4 regions of the Mesorhizobium sp. M6A.T.Ce.TU.002.03.1.1 genome follow, and region 2 is predicted to be linked to each of the others. Evidence: predicted binding sites of a transcription regulator. Region 2 holds the regulator's gene; each other region holds the start of a gene.
The links. Region 2 encodes LexA, which represses DNA repair genes until DNA is damaged. Its sites were predicted from a motif close to TGTTCNNNNTGTGTTCNG; they were not measured.
Positions count from the first base shown of each region.

Region 1: the regulator LexA is predicted to act here: its motif matches at 2,549-2,566, upstream of recA (recombinase RecA).
Region 3: the regulator LexA is predicted to act here: its motif matches at 4,045-4,062, upstream of dinB (DNA polymerase IV).
Region 4: the regulator LexA is predicted to act here: its motif matches at 2,168-2,185, upstream of uvrA (excinuclease ABC subunit UvrA).

Region 1 covers NZ_RZTI01000052.1:4,853-12,331, forward strand. Annotated here, with positions in the region: gene alaS (alanine--tRNA ligase) at 1-1,059, opposite strand, end outside; gene recA (recombinase RecA) at 1,328-2,425, opposite strand; gene EOC93_RS16895 (carbohydrate kinase family protein) at 2,700-3,638, shown strand; gene EOC93_RS16900 (TfoX/Sxy family protein) at 3,664-3,987, opposite strand; gene EOC93_RS16905 (GFA family protein) at 4,078-4,575, shown strand; gene sufA (Fe-S cluster assembly scaffold SufA) at 4,585-4,965, opposite strand; gene EOC93_RS16915 (SUF system Fe-S cluster assembly protein) at 5,059-5,451, opposite strand; gene EOC93_RS16920 (cysteine desulfurase) at 5,457-6,698, opposite strand; gene sufD (Fe-S cluster assembly protein SufD) at 6,751-7,479, opposite strand, start outside.
Region 2 covers NZ_RZTI01000006.1:27,653-35,131, reverse strand. Annotated here, with positions in the region: gene trpC (indole-3-glycerol phosphate synthase TrpC) at 1-271, shown strand, start outside; gene moaC (cyclic pyranopterin monophosphate synthase MoaC) at 338-835, shown strand; gene glp (gephyrin-like molybdotransferase Glp) at 835-2,040, shown strand; gene lexA (transcriptional repressor LexA) at 2,145-2,882, shown strand; gene EOC93_RS03395 (ComEC/Rec2 family competence protein) at 2,876-5,320, opposite strand; gene gltX (glutamate--tRNA ligase) at 5,423-6,847, shown strand; gene gltA (citrate synthase) at 7,029-7,479, shown strand, end outside.
Region 3 covers NZ_RZTI01000013.1:39,306-46,784, reverse strand. Annotated here, with positions in the region: gene EOC93_RS06580 (GcrA cell cycle regulator) at 76-750, opposite strand; gene EOC93_RS06570 (helix-turn-helix transcriptional regulator) at 1,348-2,043, shown strand; gene EOC93_RS06565 (hypothetical protein) at 2,269-2,571, opposite strand; gene EOC93_RS06560 (hypothetical protein) at 2,789-3,157, shown strand; gene EOC93_RS06555 (GNAT family N-acetyltransferase) at 3,282-3,740, shown strand; gene dinB (DNA polymerase IV) at 4,119-5,360, shown strand; gene EOC93_RS06545 (DUF2182 domain-containing protein) at 5,444-6,307, opposite strand; gene EOC93_RS06540 (DUF1326 domain-containing protein) at 6,316-6,948, opposite strand; gene EOC93_RS06535 (sulfite oxidase) at 7,473-7,479, shown strand, end outside.
Region 4 covers NZ_RZTI01000012.1:20,781-28,259, forward strand. Annotated here, with positions in the region: gene EOC93_RS06025 (SRPBCC domain-containing protein) at 1-486, shown strand, start outside; gene EOC93_RS06030 (ATP-dependent Clp protease proteolytic subunit) at 508-1,113, shown strand; gene EOC93_RS06035 (hypothetical protein) at 1,236-1,505, shown strand; gene uvrA (excinuclease ABC subunit UvrA) at 2,334-5,255, shown strand; gene EOC93_RS06045 (GNAT family N-acetyltransferase) at 5,293-5,763, shown strand; gene EOC93_RS06050 (DUF72 domain-containing protein) at 5,790-6,596, shown strand; gene EOC93_RS06055 (GGDEF domain-containing protein) at 6,693-7,479, shown strand, end outside.

The sequences.
Region 1 (7,479 bases), on a different contig from region 2:
CTTCAGCGTCTCGGTGATCATCTGTTCGCCGCGCACCAGTTCCGGGTAGGCCTGGCCCATCTCGCGCACCAGCGCCGGCACCAGGCGCCACATCAGCGGATCGCGGGCACCGAGCAACTGTGCATGGCGCATGGCGCGGCGCATGATGCGACGAAGCACATAGCCGCGGCCTTCATTGGACGGCAGCACGCCGTCGGCCACCAGGAAGCAAGACGAACGCAAATGATCGGCGATGACGCGGAACGATCCGACGGTGTCCGCATCCGGACCGCGGCCGAGCGCGGACGACGCAGCGTCGACCAGGTGACGGAACAGGTCGGTCTCGAAGACGCTCTCCACCCCTTGCAGAATGGAGGCCATGCGCTCCAGGCCCATGCCGGTGTCGATCGACGGGCGCGGCAGGTCGATGCGCTCGTCCTTCGTCACCTGTTCATACTGCATGAACACCAGGTTCCAGAATTCGAGAAAACGGTCGCCGTCCTCCTCGGGGCTGCCGGGAGGCCCGCCCCAGATGTGCTCGCCACGGTCGATGAAGATCTCCGAGCACGGCCCACAAGGTCCGGTGTCGCCCATCGCCCAGAAATTGTCCGAGGTCGGAATGCGGATGATGCGATCGTCGGAAAAGCCGGCGATCTTCTTCCAGAAGGCGGCGGCCTCGTCATCGGTGTGATAGACGGTGACCAGCAGCTTGTCCTGCTTCAGCCCGAACTCCTTGGTGATCAGGTTCCAGGCAAGCTCGATAGCGCGTTCCTTGAAATAGTCGCCGAACGAGAAATTGCCGAGCATCTCGAAGAAGGTCAGGTGGCGGGCGGTGTAGCCGACATTGTCGAGGTCATTGTGCTTGCCGCCGGCGCGCACACTCTTCTGAGCCGTCGTGGCACGCGAATAAGGTCGCTTTTCCAGGCCTGTGAAGACGTTCTTGAACTGCACCATGCCGGCATTGGTGAACATCAGCGTCGGATCGTTGCGCGGCACCAGCGGGCTCGACGCGACGACCTCGTGACCCTCCTTGCGGAAATAGTCGAGGAATGTCGACCGGATCTCGTTAACGCCACTCATGAATAATACTGCCTTTTAACTTTTAGAGAGAGCCGTCGGCCCGGCCGACGGCAAATGGACATGGCCTTTTAGCCGCCGCGTTGCACCCTGTCCAGAAACACGGAATTGGGCCAATTTGCAGGGCTTGTCGGTCATCTCGGCGCCGCCGCTGAAACGCAAACCGCCGGCGCTAGGCCGGCGGTTCGAAACGCAACAATACAGAACTCGATTACATGAGCTGCAGGTGATGAGCGGGAATTATGGCCAAACTCCGGCCACCACCGAAGCCTCACATCGCGCCGGCTTCATCCTCGAAACCATCGTCGCCGCCTTCGGAACCACCATTCTCGAGGAATTTCTCCGCGATCAGCCCGGCATTCTGCCGCAGCGCCAATTCGATCTCGCGCGCCGTATCGGGATTGTCGCGCAGGAACAATTTGGCGTTCTCACGGCCCTGGCCGAGACGCTGCGAATTGTAGGAGAACCAGGCGCCCGACTTCTCGACCACGCCGGCTTTGACGCCAAGGTCGACCAGCTCGCCAGTCTTGGACACGCCCTCGCCATACATGATGTCGAATTCGACCACCTTGAAGGGCGGCGCCAGCTTGTTCTTGACGACCTTGACGCGGGTCTGGTTGCCGACGACCTCGTCGCGGTCTTTGACCGAGCCGATGCGGCGAATGTCGAGGCGGACCGAAGCATAGAATTTCAGCGCGTTGCCGCCGGTCGTGGTCTCGGGCGAACCGAACATGACGCCGATCTTCATGCGGATCTGGTTGATGAAGATGACCATGGTGTTGGAGCGCGAGATCGAGGCGGTCAGCTTGCGCAGCGCCTGGCTCATCAGGCGGGCCTGCAGGCCCGGCAGCGAATCGCCCATCTCGCCCTCAATTTCGGCGCGCGGCGTCAGCGCCGCGACCGAATCGACCGCCAGCACGTCGATGGCGCCGGAACGCACCAGCGTGTCGCAGATCTCCAGCGCCTGCTCGCCGGTATCAGGCTGCGAGATCAGCAGGTTCTCGAGATCGACGCCGAGCTTGCGGGCATAGACCGGATCGAGCGCATGCTCAGCATCGACGAAGGCGCAGATGCCGCCCTTCTTCTGGGCCTCGGCCACCGTGTGCAGCGCTAGCGTCGTCTTGCCCGAGCTTTCCGGCCCGTAGATCTCGACGATGCGGCCGCGCGGCAGACCGCCGACGCCAAGCGCGATGTCGAGGCCAAGCGAGCCGGTCGGCACCGTTTCGATCTCGACGACCTGCTCGTTTGCGCCGAGCCGCATGATCGAGCCCTTGCCGAAGGCACGCTCGATTTGCGACAGCGCCGCATCCAGAGCCTTTGATTTATCCACTGCTTTGTCCTCTACAAGCCGCAAAGAATTCTGAGCCATGATACATCACCCCTTGGTCGTCAATGAAGGCCGGACAATCCGTAATCCTTATTAATTTGTACCTTTTTTGTTCTCATTTGGCAAGGGGATACAACCCATTGAAAAACAAAAAGTATCCGCATTTGTTCTTTTTTTGTTTCGCGCTTTCACGCCAAGATGTATCCCGCGTCTCCCGCAGGATCGTGCCGGCATCTTCCGAATCGCGCCTCCGGTTGCCGGGTTCCGCCGGACAACCTAGTCTTCACCTGGCAACAGCAATGGTCTTCTCGCCGGCATGATGAAGTCGCCGACAATCCTGGCCGTAGGCGGCGCCTATATAGATCGGCGCGGCCAGGTTTCGGGCGCCTTTGTGCCGGCAGCGTCGAATCCCGGCACGATGCGCGAGGCTGTCGGCGGCGCCGTCTTCAATGCGCTGCGCAGCGCCGTGCGCCGCGGCGTTTCCGGCTCGCTGCTTTCGGTGCGCGGCGGTGATGTTCTGGCCGATACGGTCTCGCGCGCCATCCATGCTGCCGGCATTGCCGATCTGTCCGCGGTGTTCCTCGATCGCGCGACGCCGAGCAACACGATGCTGGTCGACGGCGACGGTGCGCTGATCGTCGGCCTTGCCGACATGGCGCTCTACGATCTGGCGCTTGCCAAGCAGATCCGCCGCGCCAAGGTGCGCGAGGCGATCAGCACTGCCGATGCGATCCTGTGCGACGCAAACCTGCCATCGGCAGCACTTGAGCGGCTGGTGGCGCTTGCCGCCGGCAAGCCGGTTTTCGCCCTTGCCGTCTCACCGGCCAAGGCGGCGCGACTCGCGCCAATGCTCGGCAGTCTGGCGCTGGTCTTCATGAACCGGCGCGAGGCCATCGCACTCGCCGATGTGGGTATCGGTGCTGCGGAGCAAGATATCATCGACGGCCTGAGGCGCGCGGACCTCAAAGGCGGCGTCGTGACGGCGGATGACGGTCCGGTGCTGGGCTTCGACGAGGTCGGCGCCTTCTCGATCCTGCCGCCAGCCCCAGGAAAGGTGTCGGACAGCGCCGGCGATGCGCTGGGGGGTGCAACGGTGGCTGCCCTGCTCAACGGCCTGACACTACGTGCGGCGCTACGCGAAGGCGTTGCCGTGGCGATGCTTGCCAGCGAGGGTATGGGGCGTGCGCCGGCTTTTACGGCGGCGAGTTTTGCTGAGGCGCTGACCCTTGTGCCCGAGGCGCAGGACTTGGCATGAGGTGATGACCAGCGGGGAGGCAAGCCTACTTGCCGGCCCGCAGCCCCGCCTCATAGGCCCGGCGTGCCCAGACCGCCATCTCATCCGGATCATCGAAGGCACTGTCAGGGATGCTCCAGTATGGCATGGACACGAGTTTGCCATGCCTCGAGCCGGTATAGGTCCATTGCCGACAGCCGGCCGCTTCGAATTCCGGCGCGCTTTCCGCGTCGGCCTTCAGCAAAAGTTCACCGCGAAGGACGATCGCGACGATGACCCGGTCGAAGTAGATGCCCTTGCCGCCGAACAGCTTGCGGATGCTGACCGGGCCCAAGCCTTCGAAAAGTTCGGCGATGCGTTCATTGTCCATGCCGCGATCATGTCATCGGGATTTCTCCTTGTCATCGCCGCAACCAGCACCATCCTGACAAGTTGAGACCAATTTCGTCGGAGTTTTTTCATGCCGCTTCTGCTCAAAGGGTCCTGCCGGTGCAACGCTGTCCGTTTCGAGGTGGAAAGCCACACGCCGGTGCCGTTCATGCTGTGCTACTGCTCGATCTGCCGCAAGCAGCAGGGCGGCGGTGGCTTTGCCATCAATCTCGGCGCCGATTTCGACACGTTGAAAATCAAGGGCAAACGCAATCTTGGCGTCTACCAGGCGGAGATCGAGGACGACGAGCATCCGCAATGCGAGGTTTCAACGGGCGAGCGGAATTTCTGCCGGAAATGCGGATCGGCACTGTGGCTCTACGATCCGACCTGGCCGGAACTGGTCCATCCCTTCGCGCCGGCGATCGACACAGACCTGCCGAAACCACCTGAAAAGGTGCATCTCATGCTGAAATACAAGGCGAACTGGGTCGAACCTGACGTCGGCAAGGGCGACAAGGTGTTCGACGTCTACCCGGAAGAGTCGATCGCCGACTGGCACAAACGAACAAAAATGTGGGTGGAGTGAGGAGCCCGATCAGGCCGAAGCGCGTGCCTCGGCCAGTGCCTTCAGATCGGCCGGCTTGAGCTCAACCGATTCGCCGCAACCGCAGGCCGAACTCTGGTTCGGGTTGCGGAAGGTGAAGCCGGTGCGCAGCGTCGTCTGCTCGAAATCCATCTCGGTGCCGAACAGGAAAAGCGCCGCTTCGGGCGCGACATAGACATGGGCGCCGTCGCGCTCGATATGATCGTCCTTGGTGTTCGGCTCGGTCACCAGGTCGACCGTATACTCCATGCCGGCGCAGCCGCCCTTCTTGATGCCGAGACGAATGCCATGCGCATTCTCACGGGTTGCGACGATCTCGCGCACCCGGTCAGCAGCCTTTTCGGTCATCGTGATGACGGCGAAGCGTCCCATCTTCTTCTTTCTCCATTGCGTGCAGGTTCAAGGCCTGCCGAATGATTCCTCACCTAAAATGGTGAAATTTTCTGCCCGGCGCAAGTATGCCCATTAATACCAGCCCACCGCGACCTGCGCCTCTTCCGACATGCGGTCGGGCGACCAGGGCGGATCGAAGGTCATGTTGACCTCGACGCCGGACACGCCTTCGACGGCGCCGACGGCATTCTCCACCCAGCCGGGCATTTCGCCGGCCACCGGACAGCCCGGCGCGGTCAGCGTCATGTCGATCTTGACCGAGCGGTCGTCCTCGATGTCGATCTTGTAGATCAGGCCAAGCTCGTAGATGTCGGCCGGGATTTCCGGATCGTAGACTGTCTTGAGCGCCGAGACGATGTCGTCGGTCAGCCGCGCCAGTTCGTCGGCGGGAATGGCCGAGGCGGAAACTAGACCGTTAGCGGTCGTTTCCGAAGTGGTCTCAGCGGTGCGGCCTGCATCATCCATGATCGTCACCCGAAGAACTTTCGCGCTTTTTCGAGCGCATCTGCCAAAGCGTCGACTTCGGCCCTGGTATTATACATGCCGAACGATGCTCTGCATGTGGAGGTTACGCCGAAACGTTTCAACAGCGGCTGGGCGCAATGCGTGCCTGCGCGGACAGCAACGCCTTGCCTATCGATTACCATCGACACGTCGTGGGCATGAATGCCCTGAAGCTCGAAGGAGATGATGGCGCCCTTATCGGGCGCATCGCCGAAGATGCGCAGCGAGTTGATGGCCCGCAGCCGCTGATGGGCATAATCCTTCAAATCGGCCTCGTGCGCGGCAATGCGCTCGCGGCCGATCTTTTCCATGTATTCCAGCGCAGAGCCCAGCCCGATCGCCTGCACGATCGGCGGCGTGCCGGCCTCGAAGCGGTGCGGCGGATCGTTGTAGGTGACGATGTCTTGCGTCACCTCCTCGATCATCTCGCCGCCGCCCATGAATGGGCGCATGCGTTCCAGCATGTCCTTCTTGCCATAGAGCACGCCGATGCCCGAGGGCCCGTAGACTTTGTGGCCGGTGAAGACGAAGAAATCGCAGTCGAGATCCTGGACGTCGATCGGCATATGCACGGCGCTCTGGCTGCCGTCGACCAGCACCGGAATGCCGCGCGCGTGCGCGATACGGACGATCTCCTTGATCGGCGTCACCGTGCCCAACGCATTCGACATGTGCGTGATGGCGACGAGCTTGGTGCGATCGGTCAGCCGCTTCTCGAACTCTTCGATATGGAAGACGCCGAGATCGTCGACCGGCACCCAGACAAGCTTGGCACCCTGCCGCTCGCGGATGAAATGCCACGGCACGATGTTGGAATGGTGCTCCATGATCGAAAGGACTATTTCGTCGCCCTCGCCGATATTGGGCATGCCATAGCCGTAGGCGACAGTGTTGATCGCCGCGGTCGTGTTGGAAGTGAAGACGATGTTGTCGGTGCTTGGCGTGTTGAGGAAACGGCGAACCGTCTCGCGCGCTTTCTCATAGGCATCGGTCGCGGCATTCGACAGGAAATGCAGCCCGCGATGGACGTTGGCGTATTCCTGGGAATAAGCGTGCTGGATGGTGTCGAGCACGATCTGCGGCTTCTGTGCCGAAGCGCCATTGTCGAGATAGACCAGCGGTTTGCCGTAGACTTCCCGCGACAGGATCGGGAAGTCGCGGCGGATCGCCTCGACGTCGTAGGGGATGTTTTCGACTTTCTGGTCCATCACAAGCTCTCTCGAGGCATCGCCTCATTCCGTCCAGCACCCCTCACCCACTTCACCCGTGCGTCGCGAACCAGCCGTCGAGCCTCGTTTCCAGCGCCTCGACAATCGCCTCGTCGTCCAGTTCCTCGATCACCTCGGCGACGAACGCCTTCACCAACAGGCCACGGGCCGACTTCTCGTCGATACCGCGCGCCATCAGGTAGAACAGATGGCTGTGGTCGATCTCGGTGACGGTCGCGCCATGGCCGCAGACGACGTCGTCGGCGAAGATCTCGAGCTCCGGCTTGGTCGAGAACTCGCCGTCGTCCGACAGAAGCAGCGTGTTGCAGGCCATCTTGGCGTTGGTCTTCTGCGCATATTGGTGGACGTTGATGCGCCCCTGGAAGACGCCGCGCGCTCTTCCCGTCACCACGTTGCGGATCACTTCCGTGGAAGCCGTGTGCGGCACGGCATGGTCGAGCACCATGGTCACGTCCGTATGGGTGTCGCCGGCAAGCAGGTTGATGCCGCGCAGCGTGAAATCGGCGCCTTCGCCTGTCGTCTTGACCACGATCTCCTGACGCACCAGCTTGCCGCCGGCATTCATCACGAACAGCGTCAGTTTGGAATTCTTGCCAAGATGCGCCTTGAACTGGGCAAGATGCGTGGCCGTATCCGGCTGCTCCTGCACGATCAGCCACGTCACGTCGGCGCCCTCGTCAAGCAGAAGCTGGCTGACCGAACTGACCAGTGCGGCGCCCTCGCCCGTCTGGCGCTCGACGATGACAGCCTTGGCGCCGGC
Region 2 (7,479 bases):
CCTCCGGACGTTCGAAACCAGTCTCGATACTTCGGAGCGGCTCGCGACGATGGTGCCGGCCGACCGCCTGCTGGTCAGCGAGAGCGGTATTTTCTCGCACGAAGATTGCCGCAGGCTGGAAAAAAGCGACATCGGCACCTTCCTCGTCGGCGAGAGCCTGATGCGGCAACAGGACGTGGCCGCCGCAACGCACCTGCTTTTGACGGGCAAGGCGCCGGCTCATGCATCGGCCCGAAAATCGGAATCGATTTTCGGAGAGCACGATGCATAAATCCAAAGTGTTAGAGCGTGCTATGTGCGTCCAAACGGACGCACGTCGTTCTAAGGCCGTCTGACGATGACGGCTGCCCTCACCCATCTTGGCGCGAAAGGCGAAGCCAATATGGTCGATGTCGGCGACAAGGCGGAAACGACCCGCACGGCGATCGCCGAAGGTCTTGTCTCGATGCGGCCAGAAACGCTGAAGATGATCCTCGACGGCGATGCCAAGAAAGGCGACGTGCTGGGCACGGCGCGCATCGCCGGCATCATGGCGGCCAAGAGGACGCATGAGCTGATCCCGCTCTGTCACCCGCTGCTGTTGACCAAGATATCCGTCGACATCGAACCGGACGCGACGCTGCCTGGCCTGAAGGTCACGGCGCTGGCCCGCGTCACCGGCAAGACCGGCGTCGAGATGGAGGCGCTGACCGCCGTCTCGGTCGCTTGCCTGACCATCTACGACATGGCTAAGGCGGTCGACCGCGCCATGGTGATCTCCGGCATCAGGCTGGTGGAAAAGACCGGCGGCAAATCCGGCGTCTACAAAGTAGGCGCCCAAGGGGCAGGCCAATAATGGCGCTGCTTCCGGTTGCCGACGCGCTCGAGCGCCTGCTTGAAGATGCTGCGCCCTTGCAAGCTGAAAGCGTCACCCTGATGGACGCCGCCGACCGGATACTGGCGGACCCGCTCACGGCGCTCCGCACCCAGCCGCCCTTCAACGCGTCCGCCATGGACGGCTATGCCGTGCGGGCCGAGGATGTCGCCTCCGCGCCGGCAACACTTGCGGTGATCGGCATGGCGCCGGCCGGACGCGGCTTTGCCGGAACAGTCGGCCCGGCGCAGGCCGTGCGCATCTTCACCGGCGCGCCGCTTCCCGCAGGCGCTGACACCATCGTCATCCAGGAGAATGTCCGCGACCTCGGCGGCGGCAGCATCGAAGTGACCGCGTCGACGGTTGAAGGCCGCAACATCCGCTGCCTCGGGCTCGATTTCTCGAAGGGCGACGTTCTGCTGGAGAAAGGCCGCCTGCTTGATCCGGCGGCGTTGTCGCTGGCGGCGTCGGCCAACCATCCGCAGGTCAGCGTGGTGAAACGGCCGCTGGTCGCCATCATCGCCACCGGCGACGAATTGCTGCCGCCAGGCAGCGACCTTGGCCCGGACCAGATCATCTCGTCCAACGCCTATGGCGTCGCTGCCGCGGCCCGCTCGGCCGGCGCCAGCGCGCTCGACCTCGGCATCGCCCCCGACCGCAAAGAGGCGATTGCCGCGCTGGTGAAAAAGGCGGTTAACGCAGGGGCTGACGTCATCGTCACGCTGGGCGGCGCCTCGGTCGGCGACCACGACCTCGTCCACGACGTGCTGACCGGCGAAGGCATGACGCTCGATTTCTGGAAGATCGCCATGCGGCCCGGCAAGCCGCTGATGTTCGGCCGGCTGGGCGACATCCGCTGCATCGGCCTGCCCGGCAATCCGGTGGCGAGCCTGGTCTGCACGCAGCTCTTCCTGAAGCCGCTGCTTGCGCGGCTTGGCGGACGCGCCTACCGGCAGGACATGCGTCAGGCGCGGCTCGGTGCCGCCATGGCGGCCAACGATATCAGGCAGGACTATGTACGCGCCGTGGTGAAGGAAGACGCCGGCACGCTCAAGGCGACGCCGTTCGGCATCCAGGATTCCTCGATGCTCAGAATGCTGGCCGACGCCAACGGGCTGATCGTGCGCGAGCCATTCGCTCCCCCCGCCGCGACAGGCGCCGCCTGCAGCGTGCTGATGCTACGCTGAACAAAACGTCAACACATTCATTAAACTTTAAACAGTTGCGGAACACAACTGGAACAGATAGTGTTTGTTCTGGGTTTGTTTTTCTGATTCTGTTGGGGGTCGCGATGCTGACACGCAAACAACATGAGCTGCTGATGTTCATCCACGAGCGGCTGAAGGAAAGCGGCATTCCGCCCTCGTTTGACGAGATGAAGGAAGCGCTCGATCTCGCGTCCAAATCGGGAATCCATCGGCTGATCACGGCGCTGGAGGAGCGCGGCTTCATTCGCCGGCTGCCCAACCGCGCCCGCGCGCTGGAAGTGCTGCGCTTGCCCGATTCGATCGCGCCCGGCCTCAATGCGGCGCGCAAATTCTCGCCGAGCGTCATTCAGGGCAGCCTTGGGCAGGGCAGCCTCGGCCGACAGATCAAGCCGGCGCCGTCACGCATGCCTGCGGCCGGCAATGACGACGACGTCGTTGCCACCGTCTCCATTCCGGTGATGGGCCGCATCGCTGCCGGTGTGCCGATCGATGCCATCCAGCACCAGACGCATTCGATCTCGGTGCCACCGGACATGATCACAGGCGGCGCGCACTACGCGCTGGAGGTCAAGGGTGATTCGATGATCGAGGCCGGCATCTTCGACGGCGACACGGTCATCATTCGCAACGCCGACACCGCCCAGCCTGGCGAGATCATTGTCGCCCTGGTCGACGAGGAGGAAGCGACGCTGAAGCGGTTCCGCCGCAAAGGCGCCTCGATCGCCCTGGAAGCCGCCAACCCGGCCTATGAGACGCGCATCTTCGGGCCGGACCGGGTCAAGGTGCAAGGCAAGCTCGTCGGATTGATCCGACGTTACTGAACGGCAGCTTTCTTGGGTTTCTCAGGCTTACGGTATGGCGGCAGGCCCCTCGCCTCGCGAGAAAATCTCCGCTGCTCATGCCAAGGCCTATATGGCTGTTTGACGGCAAAACGGATTTCTGCGCGCGTCGTCGCCGATAGCGGATCGAAAAAGACGGCGGCACTGCCCATGCGAGCGAGCTGCCGTTTGGTCACGACGAGGACCAGCGGGTTGCGGCAGGGATTATAATAGGCCGTGGCATCGTCGATGACGATCAAGTCCGCAAAGGCACAGGCTGGCCGCGCGATTTTGCGGTCATCGGCGAGCGCGATGATCGCGCCGGACGGATGCCGGGCGAGGCACAGGCCGGCAGTGCAATAGAAAGGCGCTCCCGGCGGCAGGTCGGCCGGGTCGGCGATGTCGAACCGCACGTCTCCTTTTTCGAACGTCTCCGGCTCGACAATGGTCGCTGAAGTCAGCGCATGTTTCCAGTTGTCGGTGGTGAATTCGTTCGAGCGCACCCGGTTGACGGCAAGTTCGCCGCCGCCGATCGGCAGCGCCACCAGATGCGCATCCTCCGAGATCAGCACGTCGGGGTTTCGCGTCTCGGAAATCGTCAGCAGGCCGGCAAGCGCAAAGGGAAGTGCCGCAAGCCGCAACCATGTCGTCGCCATCGTGGCGATGACCAGGGCGACCGTCACCAGCAGAACCGACTGCAACGAAATCAGCCCGACTGCATCGACCGGCGAACGCTCGGAGATCCATCCCGATATTGCAATCATGGCCGTCAGCCCCTTGCCCATCATGTAGAGGAAAGGTCCGTCGAAGCCGAAAGGCATTGCCAAGGCGCTGACGACCGCCAGGAACATGACGACCGTGACGATCGGCATGACGGCCAGATTGGCAAACAGACTGAGCGGCGAGACGCGCTGGAAGTGCCAGATGGCGAAGAGCGCGGTGGCGCTGCCGGCAATGATGGAGGTCATGGCGATGGTGCCTGTTCCAGCGACGAGCTTCCGCGTGACGAAAGCGGCCGGTGACCGTCGTTGTGGCGGCGCCGTGGCCTTGTCGGCACGATAGTCGGACCAGCCGGCATAGGCGCCCACGAGAGCCGCGGTCGCGGCGAAGGACATCTGGAAGCTTGGGCCGACCACCTCGTGCGGCGACACGACGATGACGGCGATGGCTGAAATCGTAAGATTGCGCATGGTGAGCGCAGCCCGGTCGAACAGCACGGCGACAAGCATTACCGCCAGCATGATGAAGCTGCGCTCAGCCGCGACCACGATGCCGGAAAAAATGAGATAGGCAGCGATGGAAAGGAGTGCGGCTGCAGCCGCATATTTTTTGACCGGCCGGCGCGACGAAAAATCGGGAAACAGCGCAAAGGCGCCGCGCAGCAATCCCATGATTGTGCCGGCGACAAGCGCCATGTGCAGGCCGGAAATGGAGATGATGTGGTAGATGCCGGTGCGCCGCATCGATTCGTTGATCTCTTCGGGGATGCCGGCACGCACGCCGACGATCAGCGCAGCGGCAATCTCCCCCTCGGCGCCACCGATGCTGTCCCTGATATGGTCGGCGATGGTTTCACGCGCCTTTTCGATCGACGAAGAAAGGCGCGCGGCTACCGGTGCATCTTCGGAAGCGACGATCTTCGGATTGCCGAGGAAAAAGCCACTGGCGCCGATACCGGCGAAATAGCTGTCAAAGGAGAAGTCATAGCTGTCGGGCCGAACCGGGCCAGTCGGAGGCAAAAGCCTTGCATAGCCGGTTGCCACCGAGCCTGCGGTCATCTCAGCGGGAATTTTGCGTGCCGAAACCCTGACACGTTCCGGTGCATAACGCAGTGTCGGCCGGGCGGTCGATATCACGTCGAGGGTCAGCCTGATCCGGCCATTCGCCATCTGGTCGAGCCTGACGACGCGGCCGGTGAGTTGGGTCTGGATTACCGAACCGAGCATCTGCGTTCCCGCGCGCCAGGTTTCAACCTTGGCGGCGAGCACACCGAGCGCGCACAGCAACGCTGCCATGAAACACAAATGTGTTTTGCGCCATGACCGCGTGACCGCTGCGCACAATGCCGTGAGGACCACCACGGCAATGGGCTGCGGAAAGTCCGGTTCCACGGCAAGCGAGAAATAGACGATCACTCCGGATGCCAGGAAAACCGGCACCAGCAGGAAGGCGACGCCGCGGTCGAGCTCCATGCCCGCCGCCGAAACCACGCTGTTGCGGATAGCGGATAGTGAAAGACGGCGGAAATGAACGACAGGCCCGGGTATTGGAGCCGGTATTGGCGCGGAGCGGTCCGGCGAGAGAGGCTGGATGCCGGGTTGCGACGCAGGCAGCGAAACGGGTAGCGGCTCGACGGGAGAAACGTCGGCAAACAGCGATCGTTCGCTGACGCTCGCGATCGCGCCCTCGCTCTCGTCCACGCCGCGGCCTGGTCCAGCCATCGGGTCTGCCCCTTGCGCCCTTGACCTCCTATGCTACATGAACGCGCGACGCGCGAAAGTCCGCGCAACCACATCGGTTTCCTGCGCTTGCCCGAGAGTTCCATGCCCGACAAGGTCGTCACCCGTTTTGCCCCCTCGCCCACCGGCTTCCTGCATATTGGCGGAGCCCGGACGGCGCTGTTCAACTGGCTGTATTCAAAACACACCGGCGGCAAGATGCTGCTGCGCATCGAGGACACCGATCGTGAGCGTTCGACCGACGCGGCAACCGCCGCCATTCTCGACGGGCTCTCCTGGCTCGGCCTCACCTGGGACGGCGAGCCGGTATCGCAGTTCGAGCGCGCGCCGCGCCACCGCGCTGTCGCCGAGGAGCTGGTACGCCTCGGCAAAGCCTATTACTGCTATGCGACGCCGGCTGAGCTGGAGGCGATGCGTGAGAGCGCGCGGGCCAAGGGGCTGCCTCCCCGCTATGACGGCCGCTGGCGCGATCGCGACCCGTCGGAGGCGCCGGCCGGCGCCAAGGGCGCGATCCGCATCAAGGCGCCGGCCGACGGCGAGACGGTGGTGCATGACCTCGTGCAGGGCGATGTCCGCTTTCCCAACAAGGATCTCGACGATTTCATCATCCTGCGCTCGGACGGCAATCCGACCTATATGCATGCCGTCGTCGTCGACGACCATGACATGGGCATCACCCACATCATCCGCGGCGACGACCATCTGACCAATGCCGCCCGCCAGATGGTGATCTATCGAGCCATGGGCTGGGACGTGCCGTCGATGTCGCATATCCCGCTGATCCATGGCGCCGACGGCGCCAAGCTGTCGAAGCGGCACGGCGCCCTCGGCGTCGAAGCCTATCGTGCCATGGGCTATCTGCCCGAGGCACTGCTCAACTACCTGGCGCGGCTCGGCTGGAGCCACGGCGACGACGAGATCATGTCGATCGCCGACATGATTGCGTGGTTCGACATCGGCGACGTCAACAAGGGAGCCGCCCGCTTCGACTTCGCCAAGCTCGAGGCGCTGAACGGCGTGCACATGCGCCGCATGAACGACGCCGAATTGCTCGATATCTTCATCGCCACTTTGCCCTATCTCGAAGGCGGCCCGGCGATCGCCGCGCGTCTCGACGACACGCGCAAGGCGCAGTTGCTTGCCGCCCTGCCAGGTCTGAAGGAGCGCGCCAAGACGCTGGTCGAGCTGGCCGACGGTGCCGCCTTCCTGTTCGCCGAGCGGCCGCTGCCGATCGATGAGAAGGCGGCTGCATTGCTCGGCGGTGGGGCGCGCGAGATCCTGCGGGGCGCGCACGCGGCGCTGAAGACGATTTCAGGCGATTGGACGGCCGAAGCGGCGGAAGCAGCGATCCGCGAGTATACGCTAGCGGGCGGCCATAAGCTCAGCGCCGTGGCCCAACCTTTGCGTGCCGCGCTCACCGGAAAGAGCACCTCGCCCGGCGTGTTCGACGTGCTTGCCGTGCTTGGCCGCGAGGAAAGCCTGGCGCGCGTCACGGATCAAATCGATTAGCAAAACTGGCCCAAGAAGATTGGCATTGAAAGGTGGGTTTCGCAGTGCAACATTAGGTCTTGGCCCAATTTGGCACGCAAATCCAATTGCGGGCGCAAACGCGCGGACTCCGATCCTTTCGACGTGTTGCGTTGCAGATATTTCGCCTTTGCCGGCATGAGAAAACCAAAAGGAGTTTGCAATGTCCGAAGCTGCGACAAAAATGGAATTTGGCGGCAAAACCCAGGCGTCGACTGCAAAACTTGAGTTCGGCGGCAAAACTCACGAACTCAAGGTGCGAAGCGGCTCGGTCGGACCTGATGTCATCGATATCGGCTCGCTTTACAGCACCACCGGGGCCTTCACCTACGATCCCGGCTTCACGTCGACGGCAAGCTGCGAGTCGGAAATCACTTTCATCGACGGCGATGCCGGCATCCTTTTGCATCGCGGCTATCCCATCGACCAGCTGGCCGAGCATGGCGACTTCCTCGAAGTCTGCTATCTCTTGCTCTACGGCGAATTGCCGACCAAGGCGCAGAAGGACGATTTCGACTACCGGGTGACGCGCCACACCATGGTGCATGAGCAGATGTCGCGCTTCTTCACCGGCTTTCGCCGCGACGCGCACCCGATGGCGGTGATGTGCGGCG
Region 3 (7,479 bases), on a different contig from region 2:
TTGCTGTCTTCGCAGAACCTGGCTCCTCACTTCGTAGGGCGAGGAACTCAGATTGCCGTCCGTTCGGCGATCAGCTCACGCCGCATCCGCCAGAACAGTGCGGCGGTGGTCGCAGAAGCGCGCCGCGTGATAGGCGCAGTAGCTTTTCAGCGGCCGCGTGCGCAGGCCGCAGCACAGCATGTCCAGTCCCGGCCGGCTGCCGGGCGCGTCGTTCTCGGGGTCTTCCTCCAGCGTCAGGTCAAGCGGCGCGCGGCAGCGGTTGAACAGGCAGTCGATGAAGCGCATGGCCGCGACATGCGGCTGGCGCCCTACGGCAGTGGGGTGCGGCGCCGGCACCTTGACGGCCTCGCTATCGGGCCCGTGGATCTCGTGCACGAACTGGCGCTGCGGCAGCCAGACCGGCGGCGCCAGCCTGGCCGGCGTCACATGCCTCGCAGGCCCGCTCTGCTTAACCACCTTTGCTTGCCCAGGCAGCTTTGCTTGCCCAGGCGATCCGGCCGGCTCTGCGGATTTGTCCGGCCTGACAAGCTTTGCCGGGTTTTTTCTAGGCCGGCCGCCGGACCTGCCCTGGGGATTGGCAAAGCCGATGGCGCGCAAGTCGGCGTTGCGGTGGACGACGCCGATGATCGCGTTGCGCGACGCCGGGCCGCCGCGCAGCGCGCTCAGCCGGTCGGCGATCCTGGCGGCAGACAATCCGTCCTTCAGCCAGCTGGCGATGCTTTGCAATTCTGTGTCGGTATAGGCGGGCATGGTGTTCTTCCGTCTCAAGAGATTGCGTGAATGCCGAAGCTCGTCCCTCTCCCCGTTCACGGGGAGAGGATGCCGGCAGGCAGGTGAGGGGCAGCGCGGCGTGGCCGATTGTCTTTGCCCCAGGTCATTGCCGGCACTGCCCGAGCAGCCCGGCGATGGTGCCGCCCCTCATCCGCCTGCCGGCACCTTCTCCCGTGAACGGGGAGAAGGACGATCACCTCCGGCGATAAAACTTGCCTCGGCCGCCTCGCGGGTGGCGCCGGAAACCGCCCTGCCCGTTTGCCGGTCGAAGGCGATGACCGTGCCGTCCTCGGTGCGGATGCACGAAACGCCGGCATGGCACGCGCCAATTCGTGGCCGGAGCCGTGAGGGATACGGCTCCGGCCGTTCCGGTCGCCGCCGGTGACGGCAGAGCGACCGGATCCGAGGCGTGAGCCTCGGGCTTCGTCCCGGCCGGGGAGGAGGACAGCCGGGACGGACGGGAAAGCGAGATGAGGCGACGTGGCTTGTGCATGGGTTGTATATAAGCATAACTCAAAAAACAATGCAAGCCATTCTTTCATGGACGGAACCGATTCTTATGTTTCAGATGGCGCCATGGCGAAAACCTCATTGTCGATCAAGGTCGGGGCGGCGATCCGCAAGGCGCGCAAGCAGCGTGGCCTGGTGATGCGCCACATTGCCGAGCACAACGACACCGACGTCGCCGCCGTCGGCAATTGGGAAACCGGCCGCAACCTGCCCAAGACCGAGAACCTTTTGAAGACCGCCGCCTTCCTGCGCGTCGACCCGGTGGCGCTCGGCAGGGGCGAGGTCGTCTTCCTCGACGACGCCGACAATGTCGCCGACGCCGAGATCGTCACCGACGCCGCTCCCCTGCCCGCCGGCGCGATGGACATCGAGCTTCTGGGTGCCGCGGTCGGCGGCGACGACGGCGACTTCACCTTCAACGGCGAGGTCGCCGGCTACGTCCAGCGCCCGCCCGGCATCGCCCATTTGCGCAAGGTGTTCGCGCTGCATGTGCTCTCGGACTCGATGGTACCGCGTTACGAGCCCGGCGAAATACTCTATTGCGGCGGCCGCGACGCCGTGCCCGGCGACCACGTGGTGATCGAGATGTTTCCCGAGGAAAACGAGCGCAACGGCAAGGCCTTCATCAAGAAGCTGATCAAGCGCACCGCCGCCGAGCTGGTCGTCGAGCAGTACAATCCACCGAAGACGCTGACCTTCAACCGCTACGCGATCAAGGCCGTCTTCCGCGTCATCCCGCTCAAGGAGCTGCTGGGGTATTAGGGCGGCGGGGCGCGCTCCATTCTCCCCCTGTGGGAGAAGGTGGATCGGCGCGCCAGTGCCGAGCCGGATGAGGGGTGCTGGGCGGAATGAGGCATTGGCAATCCGTCCGCCCTCATCACTTCCCCGGAGCAAGGGCAGGCGTTGGCGATCCGTCCAACACCCCTCATCCGACCTCGCTTCGCGAGGCCACCTTCTCCCACAAGGGGAGAAGGGAGCGTCACTCCATCAAGCTCGCCTGGATCTCTCCAGGGGAACCTCGCGATCGCTGAGCATCCGCGCCTCGGCGCGGCGTCGCTCCTGCTCGTCGATGAACGCCGCCTGGATCACGACCGTGGCGCCCGGCAGCCCGTCCGCGCGGCAGGCCGAGCAGCGAAGCCGCCCCGAAAGGGACGCCAGCGCCGTCTGCCCAGTCACCCCGAAGCGCCTCAGCTCAGCCGACTTCCACCATCTGCTGCGGCCGCAATCGATACATTCGACCGCAATCGAGACCACCTCGGCGATCGTCGCTTCCTTGCCCGGCAATGCCATCGCCCTAGTGCCTCCGTTCCTGTTTTGTTCACAACATTATGGGTTTCTCCCCAAGAGTCGAGTCGGTTCCGCTCAAACCCGTGCAAAAGTTTCACTTGTGCCAGTTTTTGAGTTATGCTTCTATCCCATACCGACGAATAGTACCGCCGCGGACGATCCGGATGGGGCAGCAGGACCCGGACATCCGTCGCGGCCGCCGAAAGCCAAGGAAACGAAGATGGACGCCCTCTCCGCTCAATTCGCCCGCGATTGCGGCTATACCGGCGACAGTCCGGCCATGCTGGCGGCTTTCGCGGCCATCCGCCTCGACGGCATAGGCAAGGCTCGCCTGGGCCATGACCAGCGCAAGGCGATGGTCGACCGGCTGAAGCACGGCGAGGCCTTGTTCCTGGCAGCGATGCGCCCGGCGCAGTCGGCCGAGGAGGCGCTCGAGGACGCCGCCCGCTTCATCGCTTGTTATCGCAACATGCCGCGCTGGCGCCAGGAAAGACGCAGCGCCGATCTCGCCCGCGCCAGGCAGCAGCGGCTTCTGGCGCGCTTCTTCCGCCGCTACGGCCATCGCCTCTGGGCACGGCAGGCAGCGTAAGCGGAGGTTGCCGAGCCATCGGCCGCGAGTGTCTGGCGCTGGCCGCCTGCACCGCGACGCGCCCATCGCGAATGGCTGGACGGCACTTGCCGTCGCCAAACCCGCGCCGTATGTCATCGTCTCGATGAGCGAGATTGAGTTCCGTCGCGCGCAAGCGCCCGATCTGCCGGCGATTGTCGCATTGCTAGCCGACGATGCGCTTGGCGCCGGCCGGGAAGACGCGTCGACGCCGCTCGCGCCGTCCTACCTCGATGCCTTCAGGGCAATCGGTGCCGATCCCAACCAGCTGCTGGCGGTGGCCGTCGAGGCCGGACAAGTCGTCGGAACGCTGCAGCTCAGCTTCATTCCGGGTATTTCCAGGAAAGGCGCCTGGCGCGGCCAGATCGAAGGCGTTCGCGTCGCCCGGCACCGGCGTTCCGGCGGCGTCGGCAAGCTGATGATCGAATGGGCGATCGAAGCGTGCCGCTCGCGCAACTGCAGCTTCGTTCAGCTCACCACGGACAAGAGCCGACGGGAAGCGCACGCTTTCTACGAGCGCCTCGGCTTCACCGCCAGCCATCTTGGCTACAAGATGGCGTTGTAGGGCGCGGCATCTGGCAGCGGGGCGATCGCCGATCCCCCTTGCGGGAGAGATGCCGGCAGGGGATGGGAAGGATCGCAGCTTCAGTCCCGCTTGGGTTCCTCGCCCCCACGAAAGTGGGGGAGAGGTGGCGCGGCGAAGCCGAGACGGAGAGGGAGACTGCGCCCTACGAAAGCCCCCTCTCCGGCCACTTCGCGGCCACCTCTCCCCCGCTTCGCGGGGGCGAGGAACCCAAGACTTGAGAGGTCGGCGGGGCAGCGAAAACCGAAGCGATTGCCCTCCACTCTCCTTGACAATCCGCCCTATTTGTTCTCTTTATGTTCCATACGAAACCACCTCAAGACAATGCGGCGTTCGAACCGCCGCGGGCGAACGGGCCGGATGGAAGCCAACATCCTCCACGCGGATCTCGACGCCTTCTATGCCTCGGTCGAACAGTTGCTTGACCCGGCCCTGCGCGGCAAGCCGATCGCCGTCGGCGGCGGCGTTGTGCTGGCCGCGTCGTATGAGGCCAAGGCCTTCGGCGTGCGTGGCGGCATGCCGGGGCGCCGCGCGCGCGAACTCTGCCCCGGGCTGATCTTCGTCGGCGGCCATTTCAAAGACTACCAGCGGCTGGGCGATGCGGCTATTCAAGTGCTCGGCGATTTCACGCCTGTGGTCGAGCGGATTTCCATCGACGAGGCCTTCGCCGACGTCACCGGCTGCACCCATTTGTTCGGCCCGCCGGCCGAGATCGCCACAACGATCCGCCGCCGCGTGCGGGCCGAGCTCGGGCTGCCGATCTCGGTCGGCGTGGCACGCACCAAGCACCTGGCCAAGATCGCCTCGCAAGTGGCCAAGCCCGACGGGCTGGTGGTGGTCGATCCGCGCCACGAGCTGGAGTTCCTGCACGATCTGCCGGTCGAGCTGATGTGGGGCGTCGGTCCGGTCACCAGGGAGCGGCTGGCCGGCATTGGCGTCAACACCATCGGCGAGCTGGCAAAGACGCCCGGCTGGTCGCTGGAGCGCCTGCTCGGCCCGGCGGCGGGCGAAAAGCTCAACGCGCTGGCCTGGAACCGCGATCCGCGCAAGCTCGAGACGCAGCGCCGGGCGCGATCGGCCGGCGCGCAGTCGGCGCTCGGCAGGAAACCGGCCGAGGAGGAAGTCTTCGTGCCGGCGCTATTGCATCTGGCCGACAGGGTCGCCACCAGGCTGCGGGCGAAATCGCGGCCCGGCCGTACGGTGACGGTCCGTGTCCGCTTCGCCGACCTGCGCTCGGTGACGCGCTCGATCACGCTCGACCAGCCGATTTCGGCAACCGCCATGCTGGCCGAGATCGCCGAGGCGCTGGTGCGCAAGGTGCTTGTCGACCATCCGCACGAAAAGACCATCTCGCTGCTGGCGATCGCCGTCTCGCATCTGGAACGGCAGCCAGGCCTGCAACTGGAACTGCCGCTCGACCTCGACGACGACCGCCTCCGCCCCGGCACCAGGAAGGGTGCTGCGCGCTGGACCGCCGACCGCGCCATCGACAAGATTCGCGACCGCTTCGGCTGGGAAGCGGTCGGCTATGCCTCGGTCGCGCTCCGCCCGCAGCGGTCGGTTCCCGACGCGTTTCGCGAGCTGGCCGAAAAGGAATTGTGAGCCGGCTTGGCCGGGCGGTGCGATGCGCATTGCATCAGAAGCGATCGGGTTTCCTGCAAATGCGACATCCGAGGCGCTGGTCGTCAGACCAAAAGCGTTGCGCTGCCCCAGGCGATCAGGGCGATGCCGGCCACCCGGCCGACCCACTGGCCGGCAGGAAACACCTTTTCGACCAGCACCAGAATGGCGAGCCCGGCAACCCACACCAGGTTCATTACGCCACCCACGAACAACAACGCCATCAGCATCCAGCAGCATCCGACACAGAACGCCCCGTGCAGGGCGCCCAAACGCAGCGCGCCAAGCGTGTGGGGGCGCCAGTGGCGGGAAAGGAACGCCGTCGGCGTCCGGCAATGCGACAGGCAGGCGTTCTTGAGCGCCGAGAGCTGATACAGGCCCGCGGCGATCAGGACGATGCCTGAAAGCCAGCGGCTCTGCGAACTCATCATCGTCGCTGAAACGAATGCCTCGCGTTCGAGCAGCCAGTGCAGCGCGGCTGCCGCGACGGAGAACCCCAGCCAGACCATGAGGTAGCCTGCCATGAATACGCCGGTGGGCGCGAGCTTGTCCTGGATCTGGCCCTGTGCGAGCGCATGGCGATGCACGCGCGCATAGAGCAGGATCGTCGGCGCCGCACTCGGAGACATCATGGCGACCATCATGACCCACCACATGGCGATCATCAGCGCCCAGATCGCGGCCCCCCAGACCCGCGGTTCCGTCGCCATGTCCATGCCGGACATATCCATGCCAGACATATCGGAGGTCATGTCGGGGGTTTGCTGGTGGGGGAAAAGCGCGAGCCTCGTCATCTCCCACGCATTCATGCCGAGCCCTGCCCCGGCGACGATATAAAGCCAGGCCAGCAGGCACAGCGCCACCACTCCCGCAATCGTGATGACGCGGTCGCGTCTGAGCAGGCGTTCCAGTGGCGACGCGCCGTCCATGCGGCGCGTCAGGCTCGCACCACCCCGTGATTGTTGAGATGCAGCCGCGCGAACTGGCCGTAACTGTCCTTCGTGCTCACCTGAACCGGTCCGCTGGTTGTGCTCGAGGCACTGCCGATCTCGGCGACCGCATATTCGAAGCCGTTCGGCAACACGATCTGAGCCCGCGAGTCCGCGCCCGTCACCTTGTTGCGGATCGGTTCGCCGACCGTATCGATAAAGTCCTTGACGAAGATGCGGCCCCTGCGGCCGTCGATATCGAGTTCAAGATCGATCTTCGTGAAAACCGGCTCATTCATTTTTGTCACGGTTGAGGCGTAGACGGCGAACATCGTCGCGAACGGGTCGGTGTCCTGGCCGGTCATGATGCGCAGCAGCGCGTTACGCTGCCGGTCGGTTGCGCTCTCGTCGACGAAAGCGATGGCTTCGCCATTGCCTTCGTGGATGGCGCCAGGCCATTTGAAGATCGCAGCGATCCGGAGGCCGTCGAGAGCGGTCTCGCCATGATGGCCTTCATCGATCTGGATGCCCGCCACCGCATGGCAATGGCCCTTATCGGGCAGCGCATTGAATTGACAGTTGCAGCCATATTCGCAGGTGCAATTGACGAGTTCACGTCCCTTGATTTCCCAAGACGTCATGCTGTCCTCCCTCATCTCGAAATATTAGACCATCATCATACACCTGCGCCGGCCGCGCCGCCATCCTGTCGCGCCAAGAGTGATCGCGACAAGAGACGGCAGGCCAACGCGGTTTCTCGCCGAAACTGGGTGAACATCCGCCCTGGAGATGGCGCGGCCGGTATCGGAACGGCAGAAATCGGGTCGGAACGGGCCTTTCCGACCGCATCTGCGAAGGTCCGGAAATAAGCCAAAAACGGTCGTTTCCTACAACGATCCGAGCGGAAATCGGTCTCGAATGCTGCAATCATCATCATGTCCCGCCCAGGTTGTGGACACGTCCTTCTCAAAGGCGCACTCTTAGCGTGCGAAACGCGAGCTAGTGTTTCGTCCAATGCTTCACATGCTTGACTTGCGTCGGTGATTGTCTGACCTGTCCGGATACTTCCGGGTGGGCAGACCTCACATTGTGTCGCCTATCCGTGATCAGGCTACGGCCTAAGGCACGTTGCAGCCCGTTCCGGATCAACTGGGAGGTAAACAACATGCCTG
Region 4 (7,479 bases), on a different contig from region 2:
CAGCATTCGGACGCGACGGACTCGATCGAGTTCGAGTGCGAGCTTCCAGACCCGCCAGAAAAAGTGTGGCGGGCGCTGACGGTGCCGGACCTGCTCGCGGCCTGGATGATGCCGAACGACATCAAGCCCGAGATCGGCAGCCGCTTTGCCTTTGCCAAGCCGGACGCACCGATCGAGTGCGAAGTCCTCGACGCCGAGCCTGAACGCCTGCTGCGCTACTCCTGGCGGGAGCGGCCGGAGCCTGGCAATGCAGCGGATCCGCTCGCCGGCCCGCTGGATAGCCCAATGGATAGCATTGTCACCTTCACGCTCGACCGCACCGTGTCGGGCGGCACGCATCTGCGCATCGTCCACGATGGATTTGCGCGGGTAGCTACATCTGCGGTTGCGATGGTGGGCGGCGGTTGCCGGCTTTCGCTCAACGCACACAGCACCAAACAGACAATTGCCGCAAACACGCCTCGCCTGTTCCTGCGCGCGGCCTGAGCCACACAACGGAGAAAAGCGATGAGCGGTTTTGCCAATTTGGTGCCAATGGTGATCGAGCAGTCGAGCCGCGGCGAACGCGCCTTCGACATTTTTTCGCGGCTGCTGCGAGAGCGCATCGTCTTCATCAACGGCCCGATCGACGACAATGTGTCGGCACTGGTCTGTGCTCAGCTCCTGTCGCTGGAATCCGACAATCCCGACAAGGAGATATCCCTCTACATCAATTCGCCGGGCGGCGTGGTGACCAGCGGCTTCGCCATCTACGACACGATGCAGTATATCCGCAGCCCGGTATCCACCGTCTGCATGGGTTTTGCCGCCTCGATGGCCTCGTTCCTGCTGATGGCGGGCACGCCGGGACGGCGCATCGCGCTGCCCAACACCAGCATCGTGCTGCACCAGCCGCTGGGTGGCTTTCAGGGTCAGGCTTCCGATATCCAGCGTCACGCCGAAGGCATCCTGCGCACCAAGAAGCGCATGACCGAACTCTATGCGCATCACTGCGGCCGCACTTACGAGGAGGTCGAACGCACGCTCGACCGCGATTATTTCATGACCGCCGCGGAGGCAAAGACATGGGGCCTTGTCGATCATGTTTTCGATACGCGCAAGCAGGCGGCGTGAAGGGGTAGCCGAACCACCATGTGAGACAACAGCCAAGCCGTTCGGCAAGTTTGATCGCCACCGGTCTGGCTTCGGGCCATGTGCGGCGATATGGTCGTTCGATGGTCGATAAAGATTCACGCATGCGTTTGAACAGGCTTGTCGTCGGCATCGCTGCCGCGGCGATGACATCCAGCACGGCGTTCGCCGAAGACAATTCAACGCCTTCGCACAAAGGCACGCTGCCCGGCGTGGCCGACGACTATCGCATCGCCAAGCCGGCTCCCGAGCCCGACGATGCCGTGCCCGGCAACGGTAACGGCCAATTCAAGATCGGCGATACCGATGTCAGGATTTCCGGCAGCTTAACCTTCGATGTCAGCGCCGGCTCGATCAAGCCCTCCCGGCGATAGGCCATCTGCCTTCATCGCTGCCACAAGGGCAGCCCGTGCGCTTGCGGTCATCTGAAACGAATAGCCCCGCCGTTGCTTCAGCAAAACGGTCGGGGCTTTCTTGGATTTAAAATCCAACTTGCCGGGAATATACTGCCGGCGTTCGATTTCGGATGCTTCGCGGTGTTCAGCCGCTGATCCGACTAGTGGTCTCTGATTTTTATAAGGATCGACAGGTCACGGTTTGTCGGGCGGCGCAAACGCCTGGCCCTGGCACTTATGCCTGCCGCGGCTCCACCGACACGTGGAACCTCAAGGGACTGTCCGGTGGAGTCATTCCTTCTGCTCTCCTCTTCTGTCCATCGCGACCAGTGTCGTCCGAAGCACATATCGCAAAAGCCTGCGACGTCTAGCAGGCCACCTTGGGGTGGCGAGGCCATCGAAAGACGGCCGGCTTCGGTGACGTTTGGGAGTCTGACTCCCTGAGGCTGAGACGTCAACAGTTGGATAGCCGATTACAAAAAATGTGATCGCTTATACGGCAAATCCGAAATCCGCTGCAGTTTTGAGCAGCGCGGCATCGGCCGTGCTGCGTTCGTGAGCTAGCAAACGCGTGGAACTTTAAATCCATCATGATACGGCGGTTTGTGAAGCTGGTTTCATGGACGCTTTTGTCAGGAGCGTGTTCGGTCTTTGTTCTTTGCGCTTGCTCGCCCGCGCGAAAGACGGTTAAAGGCTTTGGTCGAGAGTTGTGGCGTCTCTCGAAAAGGTGACGAAATTACCTACATAGGGGATGGCCGGGACAACCCGCCATCCCATGAGATTCCAGATCTGAGGCGGCGACCGGCGATGGCCGACCATAAATATCTTTCCATTCGCGGGGCGCGCGAACACAATCTGAAGAATGTCGATCTCGACCTGCCGCGTGACAGCCTGATCGTCATGACCGGCCTGTCGGGATCCGGCAAGTCGTCGCTCGCCTTCGACACCATCTATGCCGAGGGCCAGCGCCGCTACGTCGAGAGCCTGTCAGCCTATGCCAGGCAATTCCTCGAAATGATGCAGAAGCCTGATGTCGACCAGATCGACGGTCTGTCGCCGGCCATCTCAATCGAGCAGAAGACCACGTCGAAGAACCCGCGCTCGACGGTCGGCACCGTCACCGAGATCTACGACTACATGCGGCTGTTGTTCGCGCGCGTCGGCATTCCCTATTCGCCGGCCACCGGCCTGCCGATCGAGAGCCAGACGGTGTCGCAAATGGTCGACCGCGTGCTGGCGGTCGAGGAAGGCACGCGCCTGTTCATCCTGGCGCCGATGGTGCGTGGCCGCAAAGGCGAGTACCGCAAGGAACTGCTGGAGCTGCAGAAAAAGGGCTTCCAGCGCGTCAAGGTCGACGGTGTCTTTTACGAAATCGCCGACGTGCCGGCGCTGGACAAAAAATACAAGCATGACCTCGACGTCGTCGTCGATCGCATCGTCGTGCGCGGCGACCTAGCGACGCGGCTTGCGGATTCCATCGAAACCGCGCTGAAGCTCGCCGACGGGCTGGCGGTGGCCGAATTCGCCGACCGGCCGCTCGATGCCAGCCAGACCGGCGAGGATTCGGTCAACAAGTCGAAGAACGAGACGCATGAGCGCATCCTGTTCTCGGAAAAGTTCGCTTGTCCGGTATCCGGCTTCACCATTCCCGAGATCGAGCCCAGGCTGTTCTCCTTCAACAACCCGTTCGGCGCCTGCCCGACTTGCGATGGCCTCGGCAGCCAGCGTGCGATCGACGCCAGCCTGATCGTGCCCGACGACAATCTGTCCCTGCGTGCCGGCGCCGTCAGCCCGTGGGCGAAATCGACCTCGCCCTATTACGTGCAGACGCTCGAGGCGCTGGGCAAGGCGTATGGCTTCAAGCTCGGCGACAAGTTCAGGGATCTGACCGAAGAGGCAAAGCAAGCCATCCTGCATGGCACCGGCGAGCGCGAGGTCACCTTCCAGTACGATGACGGCCTGCGCTCCTACAAGACGACCAAGACCTTCGAAGGTGTCATTCCCAATCTCGAACGGCGCTGGAAGGAGACCGACTCCGCCTGGATGCGCGAGGAGATCGAGCGCTTCATGTCGGCCACGCCTTGCCCGGCCTGTCGCGGCTACCGGCTGAAGCCGGAATCGCTTGCGGTGAAGATCGCCGGAAAGCACATCGGCGAGATCACCGAGCTGTCGATCCGCAAGGCCGACCATTGGTTCACCGAGCTACCCGCCTCGCTCAGCGACAAGCAGAACGAGATCGCGGTGCGCGTGCTCAAGGAGATCCGCGAGCGGCTGCGCTTCCTCAACGATGTCGGGCTCGACTATCTGACACTGTCGCGCAATTCCGGCACGCTGTCGGGCGGCGAGAGCCAGCGCATTCGGCTGGCCTCGCAGATCGGCTCCGGCCTTACCGGCGTGCTCTACGTGCTGGACGAGCCGTCAATCGGCCTGCATCAGCGCGACAATGCGCGCCTGCTCGATACGTTGAAGCATCTGCGCGACATCGGCAACACGGTGATCGTCGTCGAGCATGACGAGGACGCCATCCTGCATGCCGACTATGTCGTCGATATCGGCCCGGCCGCCGGCATCCATGGCGGCCACATCATCGCGCAGGGAACACCGCAGCAGATCATGGCAAGCCCTGCCTCGATCACCGGCAAATATTTGTCCGGCGAGCTCGAAGTGGCGACGCCGGCCGTGCGGCGCGAGGCCAAGAAGAGCCGGCGCCTGAAGATTGTCGGCGCACGTGGCAACAATCTGAAGAACGTCACCGCCGAAATCCCGCTCGGCACCTTCACCGCCGTCACCGGCGTCTCCGGCGGCGGCAAATCGACCTTCCTGATCGAGACCCTGTTCAAGGCGGCGTCTCGCCGCATCATGGGCTCGCGCGAGCATCCGGCCGAGCACGACCGCATCGAGGGCCTCGAATTCCTCGACAAGGTCATCGATATCGACCAATCGCCGATCGGACGGACGCCGCGCTCCAACCCTGCCACCTACACCGGCGCCTTCACGCCGATCCGCGACTGGTTTGCCGGCCTGCCGGAGTCCAAGGCGCGTGGCTATCAGCCCGGCCGCTTCTCGTTCAACGTCAAGGGCGGCCGCTGCGAGGCCTGCCAGGGCGACGGTGTCATCAAGATCGAGATGCACTTCCTGCCCGACGTCTACGTCACCTGCGACGTCTGCCACGGCAAGCGCTATAACAGAGAGACGCTCGACGTCTTGTTCAAGGGCAAGTCGATTGCCGACGTGCTCGACATGACGGTCGAGGAAGGCGTCGACTTCTTCGCCGCAGTACCCGGCGTGCGCGACAAGCTGGAGACGCTGAAACAGGTCGGCCTCGGCTACATCCATGTCGGCCAGCAGGCGACGACCTTGTCGGGCGGCGAGGCGCAGCGCATCAAGCTCGCCAAGGAGCTGTCGCGCAAGGCGACCGGCAAGACGCTCTACATCCTCGACGAGCCGACCACCGGCCTGCATTTCCACGACGTCGCCAAGCTGCTCGAAGTGCTGCACGAGCTGGTCGACCAGGGCAACACGGTGGTCGTCATCGAGCACAATCTCGAAGTGATCAAGACCGCCGACTGGGTGCTCGATCTAGGCCCCGAAGGCGGCGACGGCGGTGGCGAGCTGGTGGCCTCCGGCACGCCGGAGGACATCGTCCGCGAGAAGCGCAGCTACACCGGCCAGTTCCTGCGGGAATTGCTGGAACGGCGCCCCGGAGGCAAGCGCGAAGCGGCGGAGTGAATGAGGACTGGCTGGCGGCGTTTGGAAGAACCTTCAAATGAAGATCAGAAGAGCGCTTGCCGGTGATCTTGATGCTGTCGTCCAGCTGACCACCGCCGCCTACGCGCCCTACACTGCGTTGCTGGGCGCGCCGCCGATCCCGGTGACAGAGGACTATGCGCCGCGGATCCAGCGCGATGAGGCCTGGCTGCTGGAAAGCGGCGGCGAGCCGGCCGGACTGATTGTCCTCGAACGCCACCCAGATCACACGATGATCTTCTCCGTCGCCGTCTGCCCTGCCTTTCAGGGCAAGGGCTTTGGCATCGCGCTGCTCAACTTCGCGGACGAGCAGACACGGGCGTGGAGGTTGCCCGAGGTGCGGCTCTATACAAACGCGAAGATGGAGCGGAACATCGCGCTCTACAAAGAGTATGGCTTTCACGAAACGGGTCGTCGGCCCAATCCATACCGGCCAGGATGGACGATCGTCGACATGGCGAAGACTGTCGAGACGATCGCTACGGCCTGATCCATTTCAAACTCGGGAGGACGACAATGACCCAATCAGGAAAAATCCGCGCCGGCATGGGCGGCTGGACCTTCGAGCCGTGGGACACGTCCTTCTATCCGGACAAGCTGTCCAAGGCGAAGCAACTGCACTACGCAACTCGGCAGGTGCCGAGCATCGAGGTCAACGGCACCTATTATTCGAGCTTCAAGGAGCCGACCTTCGTCAAATGGGCTGGTGAGGCGCCGGACGGCTTCGTCTACTCGCTGAAAGGCAACCGCTTCGTCACCAACCGCCGCGTGCTCGGCGAGGCCGGCGAGTCCATGATGCGCTTCCTGGGGTCGGGCGTCGCCGCGCTGGGCGACAAGCTCGGCCCGATCCTGTGGCAGTTCGCGCCAACCAAAAAATTCGACCCGGACGATTTCGAAGCCTTCCTCAAGCTTTTGCCGGAAAAGCAGGACGGCGTGGCCCTGCGCCATGCGGTGGAGGTGCGCAACGACAGCTTCATCGTGCCGGAATTCGCCGCACTGGGGCGCAAATACAAGGTCGCGATCGTCTACGCCGACCACGCCAAATATCCTGGGATCGCCGATGTCACCGGCGATTTCATCTATGCCCGGTTGCAGACCGGCAGCGACGACAATCCCGACTGCTACACGCCAAAGGCGCTCGACGAATGGGCGGCGCGCGCAAAAACCTGGGCGGGAGGCAAGGTGCCGGCCGACCTGCCGCGCGCCGATCCGTCGACCGACGCACCGGTAAAGCCGCGCGATGTGTTCGTCTACTTCATCACCGAAGGCAAGGTCCGTGCGCCCTTCGGCGCGATGGCGCTGATGAAACGCGTCACAGGCTGACGGCCTCGAATTGTGACATCTTCATCACCTTCGTAACCTTATCGATACCTCCTTGCTGCATGAATCCGCGGAGCTAGGGCAGCCGCGGGTTAGGGCATGTCGCTCGACTACCACTCACTTCTGCTGGCCGTCGGTTTTTCCGCCGCCTGCCTGAGCCTGACGTTGTTCGGCATCTGGCTGACTGCACGAACGGAAAAGTTCCTGCTGACATGGGCGATCAGCGCCTTGTTGGTCGTCGGCGATGTTTTTATCTACAAGGATTATATCGAGACGCCCGGACGCATCCTCGGCATCGCGACGTTCGCGCTGCTCCTGGTTGGGTTCTCGACCATGCTGGGTGCCGCCTACCAGTTCAGGTCAGGCCGATCGCCGATCCCGCTGACGGTTCTCGGCAGCTGCATCTCGCTTGCCCTGGCGCTGCCGCCGATGGCGCTCGGATATGACGGGCTCGGCTTCATGTTCGAAAATCTCCTTGCCGCCCTGCTTCTGTTTGCAACGGCCTATCAGTACTGGATCGGGCGCGCCGAAGCCCCAGTCCCGATCATCGGCCTCTCCGTGCTCTACTCGACCACCGGCGTTTCCTTTGTGCTGTGCGCCGTGGCTCTTGCGTGGGATGGGAAGCTTGTCCTCGGACATGCGCCGAGCAACTGGGCCGAAGATCTGAGCCTCGTCATTGTCATCGCCAGCATGACCGGCATCGGTGCCCTTTCGCTGGCGCTCAACCAGGGCCGTCTGGCCCGACATCACCGTTTGGATGCGCTGACCGATCCGCTGACCGGCCTGCTCAATCGCCGCGCCCTGTTCGATCTCAATGGCAGCGCCCCAATTGGGGCCTTCACGGCGGTGGTCGTGTTCGACCTCGACGGCTTCAAGGCCATCAATG